Regions from separate parts of the Pseudomonas sp. HS6 genome, predicted to be linked through region 1. Evidence: riboswitches for the same ligand, from Rfam matches in the RefSeq annotation. Region 1 holds a riboswitch; each other region holds the start of a gene.
What was found. Region 1 has a riboswitch for cobalamin ahead of cobO (cob(I)yrinic acid a,c-diamide adenosyltransferase). Riboswitches for the same ligand answer to the same signal wherever they lie in the genome.
Positions count from the first base shown of each region.

Region 2: it holds a riboswitch for cobalamin, as region 1 does, so the genes downstream of both, JJN09_RS04245 (CbtB domain-containing protein) here and cobO (cob(I)yrinic acid a,c-diamide adenosyltransferase) in region 1, are expected to answer to the same signal.
Region 3: it holds a riboswitch for cobalamin, as region 1 does, so the genes downstream of both, JJN09_RS07195 (TonB-dependent siderophore receptor) here and cobO (cob(I)yrinic acid a,c-diamide adenosyltransferase) in region 1, are expected to answer to the same signal.

Region 1 is NZ_CP067412.1:5,498,278-5,502,692, forward strand. It holds gene JJN09_RS24935 (sorbosone dehydrogenase family protein) at 1-1,241, opposite strand, end outside; gene JJN09_RS24940 (hypothetical protein) at 1,307-1,891, opposite strand; cobalamin riboswitch at 2,058-2,284, shown strand; gene cobO (cob(I)yrinic acid a,c-diamide adenosyltransferase) at 2,365-2,976, shown strand; gene JJN09_RS24950 (cobyrinate a,c-diamide synthase) at 2,973-4,268, shown strand; gene bluB (5,6-dimethylbenzimidazole synthase) at 4,265-4,415, shown strand, end outside.
Region 2 is NZ_CP067412.1:916,050-920,464, forward strand. It holds gene nfuA (Fe-S biogenesis protein NfuA) at 1-160, shown strand, start outside; gene cobM (precorrin-4 C(11)-methyltransferase) at 311-1,057, opposite strand; gene JJN09_RS04235 (cobalamin biosynthesis protein) at 1,149-1,562, opposite strand; gene JJN09_RS04240 (CbtA family protein) at 1,559-2,260, opposite strand; gene JJN09_RS04245 (CbtB domain-containing protein) at 2,272-2,469, opposite strand; cobalamin riboswitch at 2,591-2,813, opposite strand; cobalamin riboswitch at 3,858-4,068, shown strand; gene cobW (cobalamin biosynthesis protein CobW) at 4,167-4,415, shown strand, end outside.
Region 3 is NZ_CP067412.1:1,589,015-1,593,429, forward strand. It holds gene JJN09_RS07180 (DoxX family protein) at 1-212, opposite strand, end outside; gene JJN09_RS07185 (LysR family transcriptional regulator) at 388-1,290, shown strand; partial or broken gene JJN09_RS07190 (NAD(P)/FAD-dependent oxidoreductase) at 1,311-2,382, shown strand; cobalamin riboswitch at 2,457-2,663, shown strand; gene JJN09_RS07195 (TonB-dependent siderophore receptor) at 2,756-4,415, shown strand, end outside.

The DNA.
Region 1 (4,415 bases):
ATCACCACGCCGACCGGGCGACCCAAGGCGTTTTCATCTTTATCGAGGAAGCCAGTCAGTACATCCACTGGCGCTCCACTCGGCTTGCCGGCGGCAAACGGTACGAAGATCACCTTGTAGCCACTGTGCGGCTTACGGTTCCATGAGCCGTGCTGGCCGATGAATGCGCCTTCCTTGAATTGCGCCGGCAGCGTGTTGCCTTCGGCGAAAGACAAGCCCAGTGACGCTGTATGCGGGCCGACGGCGTAGTCCGGAGCGATGGCCTTGGCCACCATCTCTGGTTGTTGTGGTTTCACGCGCACATCGACGTGCTGGCCGTAATAGCTGAACGGCCAGCCATAGAAGCCGCCGTCCTTGACCGAGGTGATGTAGTCCGGCACCAGGTCGCTGCCGATATCGTCACGCTCGTTCACTGCTGTCCACAATGCTCCGCTTTGCGGCTCCCAGGCCAGGCCGTTGGGATTGCGAATGCCCGAGGCGAAGATCCGGTGATTGCCGGTCGCCCGGTCCACTTCCCAGATCGCCGCGCGACCTTCCTCCTGATCCAGGCCGTTTTCGCCGACGTTGCTGTTCGAGCCGACCGTAACGTACAGCTTGCTGCCGTCCTTGCTGGCGATGACGTTCTTGGTCCAGTGATGGTTGAGCGTGCCGCCCGGCAGATCCACGACCTTGATCGGCTGGCTCTTGATTTCCGTTGCGCCGGGCTCGTAGTGAAAGCGCAGCAGGCGGTCGGTGTCGGCGACGTACAGATCGTTACCGACTAGCGTCATGCCGAACGGTGAATTCAGATTTTGCAGAAATACCGTGCGGGTTTCCGCCACGCCGTCGTGATCGGCATCGCGCAACAGGGTGATGCGGTTCGGACTGGGGACGCCGGCGCCGGCGCGGTCCATGACTTTTTTCTTCACCCAGCCACGTATGCCTTTGCTATCGTCCGGTTTTGGCGGGGCATTGGTTTCCGCCACCAGCACATCGCCGTTGGGCAGCATGTATAGCCAGCGCGGGTGATCGAGGTTCTCGGCAAACGCTGCCACTTGAGTGCCTGCCGCTGGCGTCGGTTTCGCGCCGGCCGGCCAGCCGATCGCCGGGGCGATGTTCACCGTCGGAATCAGGGTCTTGTTCGGTTCGGGGAGTTTTGGAGACGGGCCGGTGCCGTCGGAAACTTGCAGGCTGGAGGATTCACCACAGGCGGTGAGCCCTCCGGCAAGTGCGATGACGAAAACGAGGTGGGGCTTGCGCATTATTTATCTTCCCTTATGAATGCATTTCTAATCATACATAAGTGCGCGAGCCGATGGTCCCCCCCTCAGCCGCGAGCTTCCTTGAACAGCACGGCAATGCCGGGGTGATAGTTGCCAGCCTCGCTGCGCAATTTGCGGTAGGCGTACGGGAAGTACCAGGCGACGGCGCAGGTGTGTTCCTTTTGCAGGTCGTCGACCATGTCCTGCAATTCTTCCGGGCTGGCGCTGTGCTGGGCTTTCTGTGGGGCGACGAACAGGCAGCCAAGTTTGAGATCGCTGGCGTAGCTGATGCGCTTCGCATCGCTGGTGATATCGACCAGGGCCTGGGTCAGATTCAGGCTGTTGACGCGTGGCCAGCGCTGGGTTGCCTGGATGTAGGCGCGATCTTCGGCGCCGGCCAGGAACAGGTCGGCGCGGGCATTGCGTTCGCCTTCCTCGTTCTGTTTGCGCGTGGCGGTATCGCGCAGTGTCACCAGTTCTGCCATCCACGCGGCGGCTGACAGCAGGCCGAGGTTGGCTTTTTCGTCGTGCCAGTACGGTGTGTCGTTGTCGCCGCGCACGGCGTTGTAGCGGTCGATACAGTCAAACCATCGTTCCAGCACCGGGCGCAGGAATTCCAGCCGCGGATTGCTGATGATCATGCCTTGCATGGTGCTCTCCCTTGTTATTGTGATGTGCTCTCTGCGTTCAAAAAGCATGGCTCTTTGATATCACTGCTGACAGTGTGGCACAAGATTGGCGTCAGATAATTGATCGACGGCAGTTATTCGCTTTCAGGGGGCCTCTTCATTTGACGCTCCACCCCCAACCCTCTAACCTTCGCGGCTTGTTTCAGGTGCTCTGTGACCGCTGTCGACAGAGTGAAACAGGGAAGCCGGTGAGGCGGGTCTTCAAGCGAAGAACCCTCGCGATCCCGGCGCTGCCCCCGCAACGGTAAATGAGTAAAAGCTGCGTCCGATGCCACTGCTGCAAAGCGGGAAGGCGCGCAGCCAGGCCAACGCCGCTCATGAGCCCGGAGACCGGCCTGATCCATCCAGCGGCATCACGGTGGGCGATGCCAGGCTTTTTGCCGTCTATTCTTGTGCCTGCCCGCCGTTATCCAGCCTCAACGGAGAGCTCCCTCATGACTGATTCCCCCGAACGCGACGAGCGTCACCTGGCGCGCATGCAGCGTAAAAAAGCCGTGATCGACGAGCGCATCGCCAATTCACCAGATGAATGCGGTCTGGTGCTGGTGTTGACCGGCAACGGCAAAGGCAAAAGCAGCTCGGCGTTCGGCATGCTTGCCCGCGCCATGGGCCACGGCATGCAGTGCGGCGTGGTGCAGTTCATCAAGGGTCGTAACAGCACAGGCGAAGAATTGTTTTTCCGTAGATTCCCCGAGCAGGTGCGCTTTCACGTGATGGGCGAAGGCTTCACCTGGGAAACCCAGGACCGCCAGCGTGACATCGCCGCCGCCGAGGCTGCCTGGGAAGTCTCCCGTGAGCTGTTGCGTGATCCGTCGATCGGTCTGGTGGTGCTCGATGAACTGAACATCGCCCTCAAGCATGGCTACCTCGATCTGGATCAGGTACTCAGCGATCTGCAGGCTCGTCCGCCGATGCAGCATGTGATCGTCACGGGTCGCGCTGCGAAGCCGGAAATGATCGAGATGGGCGACACCGTCACCGAAATGGGCATGATCAAGCACGCCTTTCAGGCCGGTATCAAAGCGCAGAAAGGCGTCGAACTTTGAATCAACCACGTCACTGCCCGGCGGTACTGATCGCCGCGCCGGCCTCCGGCCAGGGCAAGACCACCGTCACCGCCGCGCTGGCTCGCCTGCATCGCAATCAGGGGCGCAAGGTTCGCGTGTTCAAATGCGGCCCGGATTTTCTCGACCCGATGATCCTCGAACGTGCCAGCGGTGCGCCGGTCTATCAACTGGACATGTGGATGGTCGGCGAGCAGGAAAGTCGACGTCTGTTGTGGGAAGCCGCCGCTGAAGCGGATCTGATCCTGATCGAAGGCGTGATGGGCTTGTTCGACGGCACACCGTCGAGCGCCGATCTGGCGCGGCACTTCGGCGTGCCGGTGCTCGGCGTGATCGACGGCACCGCCATGGCCCAGACCTTCGGCGCCTTGGCCCTGGGGCTGGCGCGCTATCAGCCGGACTTGCCGTTCGCCGGCGTGCTGGCCAACCGTGTCGGCACTGTGCGCCACGCGCAGTTGCTTGAAGGCAGTCTCACCGAAGGCCTGCGCTGGTACGGCGCATTGTCCCGGGAAACCGGGATCGAATTGCCAAGCCGCCATCTCGGTCTGGTGCAGGCCAGCGAACTCAATGACCTCGATCTGCGCCTCGACGCCGCCGCTGAAGCGCTGGCCAGTACCTGCGAGGTAGCGCTGCCACCGGCCGTGGAATTCGCTGCGCCAGAAATCGTCAAGAACGAAAGACTGCTCGAAGGCGTACGGATTGCCGTCGCCCGTGACGAAGCCTTCGCCTTCACCTATGGCGCCAGTCTCGACCTTCTAAGGGCGATGGGCGCGGAGCTGAGTTTCTTCTCGCCGATCCGCGATACGCAATTACCTGAGGCCGACAGCTTGTACCTGCCCGGCGGTTATCCGGAGTTGCACCACGTTGCCTTGTCGCAGAACACCGACATGCTCAAAGCGATCCGCGCACATCACGCCGCCGGCAAACCGCTGCTCGCCGAATGTGGCGGCATGTTGTATCTGCTCGACTCCTTGACCGACGTCGAAGGTACCCGCGCCGAACTGGTCGGTTTGCTCAACGGTGATGCCGTGATGCAAAAACGACTGGCTGCGTTGGCGTTGCAGTCCGTGGAACTGCCGGAGGGCTTGCTGCGAGGTCACACCTATCACCATTCCCTGACCACCACCGAACTGACCCCCATCGCCCGTGGCCACAGCCCCAACGGCGGGCGCGGCGCGGAAGCGGTTTACCGGGAAGGGCGGATGACCGCTTCGTACGTGCATTTTTACTTCCCGTCGAATCCGTCGGCGATTGCCGCACTGTTGGTGCCATGACCGACAACGCATTCACTGAAACCGAGCGCGAAGCGGTCTATCGCGCCATCGCCGAACGTCGCGACATGCGCCACTTCAGCGGCGGCACGGTCGAGCCTGAATTGCTTCGCCGATTGCTTGAGGCCGCACATCAGGCGCCGAGCGTCG
Region 2 (4,415 bases), 2.0 Mb from region 1:
CATTGCCGTGCTGCAGTTCGGTGGCGGTTGCCAAGGCTGCGGCCAGGCGGACGTGACTCTGAAGGAAGGCATCGAGCGCACCTTGCTCGAGCGCATTCCGGAGCTCAAGGGCGTTCGCGACGTGACCGACCACACGCAGAAAGAAAACGCCTACTACTAAGGCGTTCGCTGCGGCATAAAAAACGGCGCCCCGTGAGCGCCGTTTTTTTTGCGTGAAATTCAAGAACCTTCGCGAGCAAGCTCGCTCCCACATTGGACCTTTGTCGTTCACAAATCCTCTGTGGGAGCGAGCTTGCTCGCGAAGTGGTCTTCAGGGGCGATACAAATGCGCATGCCCCGCGCGATACAGCGACGACTCACTGAAATGATCGCTACCCAACACCCGTCCAACCAGAATCAACGCCGTTCGCCGAAACCCCTTGGCGGCCACTTTCCCGGCAATATCCTCCAGTGTTCCCGTCACCCAGTCCTGATCCGGCCACGTCGCCCGGTGGATCACCGCAATCGGGCAGTCCGCTCCGTAGTGCGGCAGCAACTCGGCAAGGATCTTCTGCAAATGATTGACCCCCAGATGAATCGCCATGGTCGCCCCGTGCTGCGCCAGGTTGCCCAGTTCCTCGCCGGCAGGCATCGCGGTCTTGTCCGCGTAACGGGTCAGGATCACGCTTTGCGAAATGTCCGGCAGTGTGAGCTCGGCGCCTAATAGCGCGGCGCAAGCGGCGGTGGCCGTAACGCCGGGAATGATCTCGAACGGGATTTCCAACTCGCGCAGATAGCGAATCTGCTCGCCGATGGCGCCATACAGGCTCGGATCGCCCGAATGCACGCGCGCCACATCCTGGCCTTTGGCGTGGGCGTCCTTGATCAGATCGATGATCTGTTCCAGGTGCAACTCGGCGCTGTTGACCACGATTTCAGCCGAATGACCGTCCAGCACTGCCGTGGGCACCAGCGAACCTGCATAGATGATCACCGGGCAGCTGCGGATCAGCCGCTGGCCTTTGACAGTGATCAATTCCGGGTCGCCGGGGCCGGCGCCGATGAAGTAAACGGTCATCGTTGGATCCTGTGAAAGTAGGGCAGGTCGAGGCTTCAAGAGCACTTCAGATGAAGAATGCTCATGATCGAAAGCGGGGATTATCGGGAATTTATGCCGCGCCGGCCAATGCCAGGGTTGCCTGGGCGTATTTTTGCCGGGAAATCAGCAGTTTTGCCGGGGCCTGGATCAGTTGTTCGGCAAGCGCCAGTGCGGCACTTTCCGCCACGCCGTAGCAACCGGTGCGTTCGAAAGCGATCTGCGAATGATGACTAAGGCGTTGCTGATAACTGGCCAGCTCTTCGCTGCTGAAGTACAGCAACGGCAGCGCCAGTTGTGCCGCCAGTTCTTGCAGTCCGGGTTCGTCGCGTTTCAGGTCGATGCTGGCCAGCGCTTTGACCGCATCGAGTTCGATGCGATGGGCCTGCAGAGCCTGGTCGAGCAAGGCGCGCAGCGTACTGGCCGGGCAGCCGCGCTGGCAGCCCAGGCCGACCACAAAGGTCGGCGCTGCGCTGTCATCGGTCATGCGTGGTATTGACCATCGCTTTTGCGGCGGAACAACCAGGCGCTGATCAGGCCCAGGGCCAGCCAGAACGCCACGTTGGTCAACTGCGAAGCGATTTTGAACTGAGCTTCCAGTGCTTCCGGCGCGAGCATCGAATGCACTTGCGGTTGCGGAGCACCGATGATGTGCGGCACGGCGAGGATCGCCACGCCGAGGATCTTCAGCAGCCAGTTGCCACCGAACACGATCAAGGCCAGGCCAGCAGCGGTAGACGCGGCAGTACCGATCCACCACATCTGGCGCGACGCCAGGTCTGCGGCAGCGGTGCCCGGCAGTTCAGGCGGCAGGCCCAGTGTCGGGGCGAGCACGAAAGTCGCGTAACCCGCCAGGCCCCAGAGCAGGCCTTGCGAGGTTTTGGTCGGCGCACGCAGCGTGTAAAGACCGGCCAGCATCAGGGCGAACCCCACGGCCACGACCAGATTGCCGCCAGTGGTGGAAACCACGCGTTGCCAGCCATCTTCCGGCTCCCAGGCTTCGGCATCGTGGGTGTGGGCGGCGGTGCCGGCGGCGTGTTCGTGGACTTCGGCAACCGGCTCGGCTTTCTCGAAGGTCTCTGCCTGGAGAATCAGCGGCGACACCCAAAAGCTTTGCAGCAACGTCAGGAGCAGGGCGGCCAGAAGGCCGGTGAAACCTGCGGTCTGCGCAATACGCTTGATCATGTCGTCAGGTCTCAGTGGCACGGGAACGCGGCGCTGTGGCGGGTATCGTGCGCGGCGTTGTGCACCGCTTCGATGTGCGAGAAACCGGCGAAGTAGACCAGGCTGGCACCCAGGATCGACGCGAAGACCGCAGCGGTCAGGCGTTGGCTCAGGGTGGTGGTGCTGGAGATTTTGTCCGTATTGCTGCCGGTGCTGCTGATGATCGACATGGCGCTTCCCTCTGGAGTGTCAGCGGGTGAACGGTGCGCATGAAAACCCCTGCGAGTCGGGCACGCAGAGGTTCGAACAGCGCCCGCCCACCGCGGGTTTGTTATGTTCAGTGACGCAAGATGCGCACTGTGTGTTGCGGGCCGGTCTCCGGGCTCACGAGGGGTTGGCGTCAGGCCGACCTGCAAGCGTCACCTTCCCATGCCCGGGGGCACAGTGGATCTGACACTTCGCTCGCTTACCGTTGCGGGGGCAGCACCGGACTGACATGGCTTTAGAGTAAAGCACATGATTCACCGGTTTCCCGTTTCACCCTGTGAAGGGCACCCGTAACAAGTTGTGTAGGAGACCATGAGGGGGGGATTTGAGTCAATTGGGATTGGGGGCATATCCGTTGCTGCGGTAACGGCTTCTTAGGGTTCCGCCCTTACGGCGGGTCACTTTTGACAAACGCCTCAAAAGTAACCAAAAAGGCTGCACCCTGACGTTCGGCCCCTCGCTGAGGCTCGGGGTTCCTTCGCTCCGGGATTGATCCGGGGGCATCGCCTACGGTTTGCTTCGCTGCACCTCCTCTCGATGTGTTTGGCTTCGCCAAACGGTCGCTGCGCTCCCACCCCCGGATCAATCCCTCCACTCAGCCTGCCGACGGGCCTTGAGGTCAAAAGCTTCACTTGAGCTAACGCTCATCGTTTTGAGTGGGGAGGGGCATGGCGTGTTCGGCTTTGGTTTTGTGGTGGATTCACCCCTCACCCCAGCCCTCTCCCCTAGGAGAGGGAGCCGATTTGTGGGCTTTTCAACGCCTGAGTTCAACGCGGTATCGCATGTCGGCGTACCTCTGCCAAACCACTCGATCAGCTCCCTCTCCCCGAGGAAAGGGAGCTGATTCGTGTGTTTTTCAAAACCTGAGTTCAACGCGATATCGCACGTCGGCGAACCTCTCCCAAACGCCTCGATCAGTCCCCTCTCCCTCCGGGAGAGGGCTAGGGTGAGGGGCTCTTGATCTGGATTTTGCTCTGGCTCTGGCTCTGGCTCTGGCTCTGGCTTTTGATTTTTTGCCCCTTCGGCAGGCCGAGCGGAGGTGTCCATCAGGGGGTAGGCGCGCAGCGCCGTGCGGCGTAGCCGCATACATCGAGAGGAGGTGCAGCGAAGCAAACCGTAGGCGATGCCCCCTGATAGACACCGTAGCGAGGGAACACTGAGCCTCTGCGAAGTGCCGTACGCCGGGGCCAAGACTTTTTGGTTACTTTTGACTGGGCCGGCATTCCGGGCGTTTGTCAAAAGTGACCCGCCGTAAGGGCGGAACCCTAGGAAGCCGTTACCGCAGCAACGGATATGCTCACAAATCCCAAAACCGAAAAACAACGCCCATTGACCCATCACGAACCCATGCGTAGCCTTGCGCTTTCGAGGTTCTTCGGCCCACGCCGAAGCTAAGAAGGGAACGCGGTCCAAGCCGCGGCTGCCCCCGCAACTGTGAACGGTGCTGTTCGCTGCCACGCCACTGCCAACTCAACCCAGAGCCAGCGGGAAGGCGCAGCGAAAACCGGGCCAAGGCCCGAACACCGTCAGCCAGGAGACCTGCCTCGTCACAGATTCTCACTTTCAACCGGGCGGGGTGATCCGGTGGCGAACTCTCCAGGCACGCATCCGCGTTGCCGGTCTCGTCCCGTATGCCCGCCACCTTGCCAAAGGGCATCCGATGAAAACACTGGCCAAACTCCCTGTCACCATCGTCACCGGCTTCCTCGGCTCGGGTAAAACCACCTTGCTGCGGCACATGCTCGATAACGCCCAGGGCCGCCGCATCGCGGTGATCGTCAACGAGTTTGGCGAGCTGGGCATCGACGGTGAAATCCTCAAGCAGTGCACTATCGGCTGCACCGAAGAAGAAGCCACCGGCCGCGTCTACGAACTGGCCAACGGCTGCCTGTGCTGCACGGTGCAGGAA
Region 3 (4,415 bases), 2.6 Mb from region 1:
ATCGCCACTGCCAGCGCCACTTGTGGCAGCGGCAGACCGACAGAGCCGATGTAACCGATCATCATGGCCGGAGCGGCGAGTTTGGAAAAACCGGAGAGAATGAAAATCACGCTGAGCAATACGCGGCCGATCAAGGCAGCCGAAGCTTGTTTAGTGTCGGAAGCGTTCTGTTCAGTAGCCTTTGTTTGAGCGATGTTTGCAGAAGTAGCCATGGGAGTATTTCCTTCAATGGGGTCCGGTTCGACCTGAACCGTCCGGATGAAGAAATGTTGCGCCTCGACAGCTCATCTGAATAGCCGACTAATTTAGATCATTACGTTCGACAAAATAGGTAAGCTGCCGACTCTAGTCCAAACGCGGGCTCAATGGCGATTCGAGGAAACAGGCATGATCTCCGATCCAGGCACACCGACACTCGATCAACTGCGCGTATTCCTGACGGTCGTTGAAGTTGGCAGTTTTGCAGCCGCTGCACGCAAGCTTCACCGCGCGACGTCGGTCATCAGCTACTCGATCGCCAACCTGGAGACGCAATTGGGCGTGACCCTGTTCGATCGCGAGACCACCCGCAAGCCGCAACTGACTGACGCCGGCCGTACTGTGCTGGCCGAAGCCCGGACCATTGCCAACGGCGTGCACGGCTTGCGCGCCAAGGTCAAAGGCCTGCTTCAGGGGCTGGAAGCCGAAGTGCATGTGGTGCTCGATGTGATGCTGCCTGCCGAGCGCGTAGTCGATGCGCTGAAATCCTTTCGGGAAGAATTCCCCACCGTCGCCTTGCACCTGCACATGGAAGCACTCGGTGCCGTGACCGAACGGGTGATCAATCGCGGCGCGGTGGTCGGCGTCAGCGGGCCGATGAACGACGGCATCAACGGCATCGAAAGAATCGGCATCGGCAGCGTCGAGCTGATTCCGGTGGCGGCGCCGAATCATCCGCTGGCCTCAGGCGAAACCAACGTTCCGGGTGCCGGGCGCGAGCACACGCAACTGGTGCTGTCCGACCGCTCGCGACTGACTCAGGACAAGGAGTTCGCCGTGCTGAGCAACCGCACCTGGCGCCTGGCGGACCTGGGCGCCAAACACATGTTGCTGCGTGAAGGCATCGGCTGGGGGAACATGCCGAGGCCGATGATTCAGGAGGATCTGGACAACGGCCGACTGGTACAACTGAATTTGTCGGAGTACGCCAGCGGGCAATACACCTTCGACGCCATCTACCGCACCGATGTGCCACCGGGCCCTGCGGCGCGGTGGCTGATCGAACGTTTCGTGCAACAAAGCACCGCGTAGCCAGAAAAATGGAGATTGAAATGGGAACAGGGACTGTTAAACGTGTCGTGGTCGTAGGTGCCGGCATCGTCGGCGCGTCTGTTGCGTATCACCTGGCCTGCAAGGGCGCGGAGGTGACCGTGGTCGAAGCTGGAGATATCGCAAGCGGTGTGACCGGGCGCTCGTTTGCATGGATCAACACCTCACACAGCGGGCCTGATCCTGTCGCACAAATTCGTGGGGCAGCCATTCAGGAATACCGTCGACTCGAAGCACAGTTGCCCGGGCTGGAGATTCGATGGACCGGTTCCCTGTCATACGGCGCGGGGTCGGATAACGGGCTGCCAGCCGCCAATCCCCCCCTCCACGACACAGCTGTCTCAGCCGCAAGTGCTCGAACTTGAGCCCAATCTCAGGCGTCCCCCGCAACAGGCTTTTTACGATTGCGAAGAGGGTGCACTGGACGCCGTACAAGCCACCCACGCATTGATCGCAGGTGCCCAGACACTTGGCGCAAAAGTGCTTACGCAAACCAGAGTGCTCGGTTTGACTACCCGCGACGCCAGGGTGACAGGCATCGAGACCGCGATGAGTATCATCGAGTGCGACGTGGTCATACTGGCCGCCGGGACCGGTATCACGCAACTGACGCAGAGCCTGAACCTGCCCCTTCCAATCGAGGCCTCCCCCGCCATTTTCATCCGCTACCGGATGCAACCCGATCGGGTGAACACGCTGATTTCCAGTCCTGAAATGGAAGTGAGACAAGACTCGGTAGGGGTTTTGCTGGCGGCGGAGGACTATCTGGACGACGCCCTGGAAAACCGCCCTGAAGCAATAGCGCTACGAACCGCAGCTGCCATCCAGAACGAATTGAGCGGGATCATTTCCATCGAACCGGAATCGGCGTGTGTCGGGCTCAGACCCATTGCTGCGGACGGCATACCCGTGATCGGCTATCTCCCCGAAGCCGATGGCGTCTACGTCTGCACGATGCATCCGGGCGTGACGCTGGCGGCGGTTGTGGGTCGTCTGGCCAGTGAGGAAATCATCGAAGGAGAGGACTCCTCTGCGTTGAGCGCGTGCCGTCCGGATCGATTTTTTCAGACGTGAGAACGCTGGCGGCTGTCGAATAATCCGCAACGGTCATCCGCAACCCATGTTGACGAGCGGTCATCCGAGTGTTCAGATGCCGCCCTGTTTCAGGTGTCCCATGCCGCCGTGCATGGGGTGAAACGGGAAACCGGTACGTTCTTTTTGAACAAGTCCGGTGCTGCCCCCGCAACGGTAGGCGCGTGATGCTTTCGATACACCACTGTGGCCAGAAGGCCATGGGAAGGTGAAAGCGTCCATACGCGCGAGCCCGGAGACCGGCCTGAAATGTCTGTTTGGCAAAATCCTGCGGTGGGCGGGCATGGGCCGGTGTCGGCGTGTGCGCGATGCCTTCTCCTGCATGCTCTTCTGCGAAGATCCTTTCGAGAAGACAATGATTCGACCTTTCAACACTCCGGCTCCATCCCTGTTGCTTGGCTGTCTGTTCAGCCCCCTGTTGCTGGCGGATGACGCGCCGCTCGAACTCACTCAGCAAATCGTTTCCGCGCCCTCTGTGGAGTCCACGACCGTGGCCGACATGGCGCAGTTCGGCAGCAAAGTCGAGATTGTCACCCGCGAGCAGATCGAGCGCGCCGGCCCCAGCGCCGATGTCACCCGCGTTATGCAAATGTTTATTCCCGGCCTGTACGTCGCGCCGAAAAACGGCCCGTTCGACTACGGCACTTACTCCCTGCTGGGCGGGCGCAACGATGACACGCTGATCCTGCTCGACGGCGTACGCCTGAACAATCGCCTGTACGGCGGCCTGTATCTGGACACCCTGCCGGCCAATGCCATAGAACGCATCGAAGTGCTCAAGGGAGGGCAAAGCCTGCTGTTCGGCACTCAGGCCGTGTCCGGCGTGATCAACATCGTCACGCGCAGCCCGCAGTCCCGCAAAGCCTCCGGCGAAGTGAACATGGGCGTGGACACGTTCGGCGGCACCACCGAGGATGCGCGGGTCGAGAACATCTTCACCAACGGTTTCGGCGACCTGGGCCTGCTGGCGTACGTCAGCCATAACGTTTCGGACGGTTATCAGCCATTTCGCAATCGCGACATCAAGAACGACAGCGAAAAGAATCGCGCCTACGAAGTCACCACGTTCGGCGGCAAGGCCATTCAGTCCTTTGGCGACGATGCGCGTATGGAGCTGTTCTACCAATACGCCGACGCCAACCTCGACTTCGCCCGCCCGGTCGACAACCACAAGACCACCAACGACCGCATCCAGCAGATCGCCACGGCGACCTTCGAACAGAACATCAACGAGCGCCTGAGCTATTTCGTCAAAGGCCACATCAACGACTGGGACACCCGCTACACGCGTATCAACAACACCGCCAATGGCGGCACAAAAACCATCAATCACAACGACTACTGGGGCTTCACCGACTGGGGTGTGCAGGCCGAAGGCAAGGCTGAATTACCCGGTGGCCATGTGCTGGTGTTCGGTACGGACAACCAGTGGTTCAAGGGCCAGGACGATGTGCTGATCATCGACAACGACAAGGCCGAAGCCCACGCGCTCTACACTCAGTTGCGCCCGCAGATCGACAGCCTGCCCGACTGGCACCCGAGCATCGGCATCCGTCACGAGGCTATGAGCGGCGGCGACAGCGCCACGGTCGGCATGCTCACTTCGCTGTACGACCTAAGCGAAAACTGGTCTGTGCGCGGTCAGTACGGCACGGCTTACAAACTGCCGAACGCCGAGCAACTGTTCGTCAACGAACCGGGCGACGAGTTGGGTAACCGCAACCTGAAACCCGAGAAAAGTCGCAACGCCGAACTCGGCCTCGACTACAAAGGCCTGCTGCTCGATCGCGAGTTCAGTGCCAGCGTCACCCTGTTCAAACGCAAGATCGACGACCTGATTACCCTCGACGATATCCAGTGGGTCAACGGCCAGGGACAGATCCAGATGCGCGGTTTCGAGGCGGACGCCAAACTCGCGCTCAACGAGCAATGGAGCTTGCAAGCTGACATGACCCGCAACCTCACCGAATCGCGTGCTGGCGTCACGCTCAACGATGTGCCGAGCTTTTTCGCCC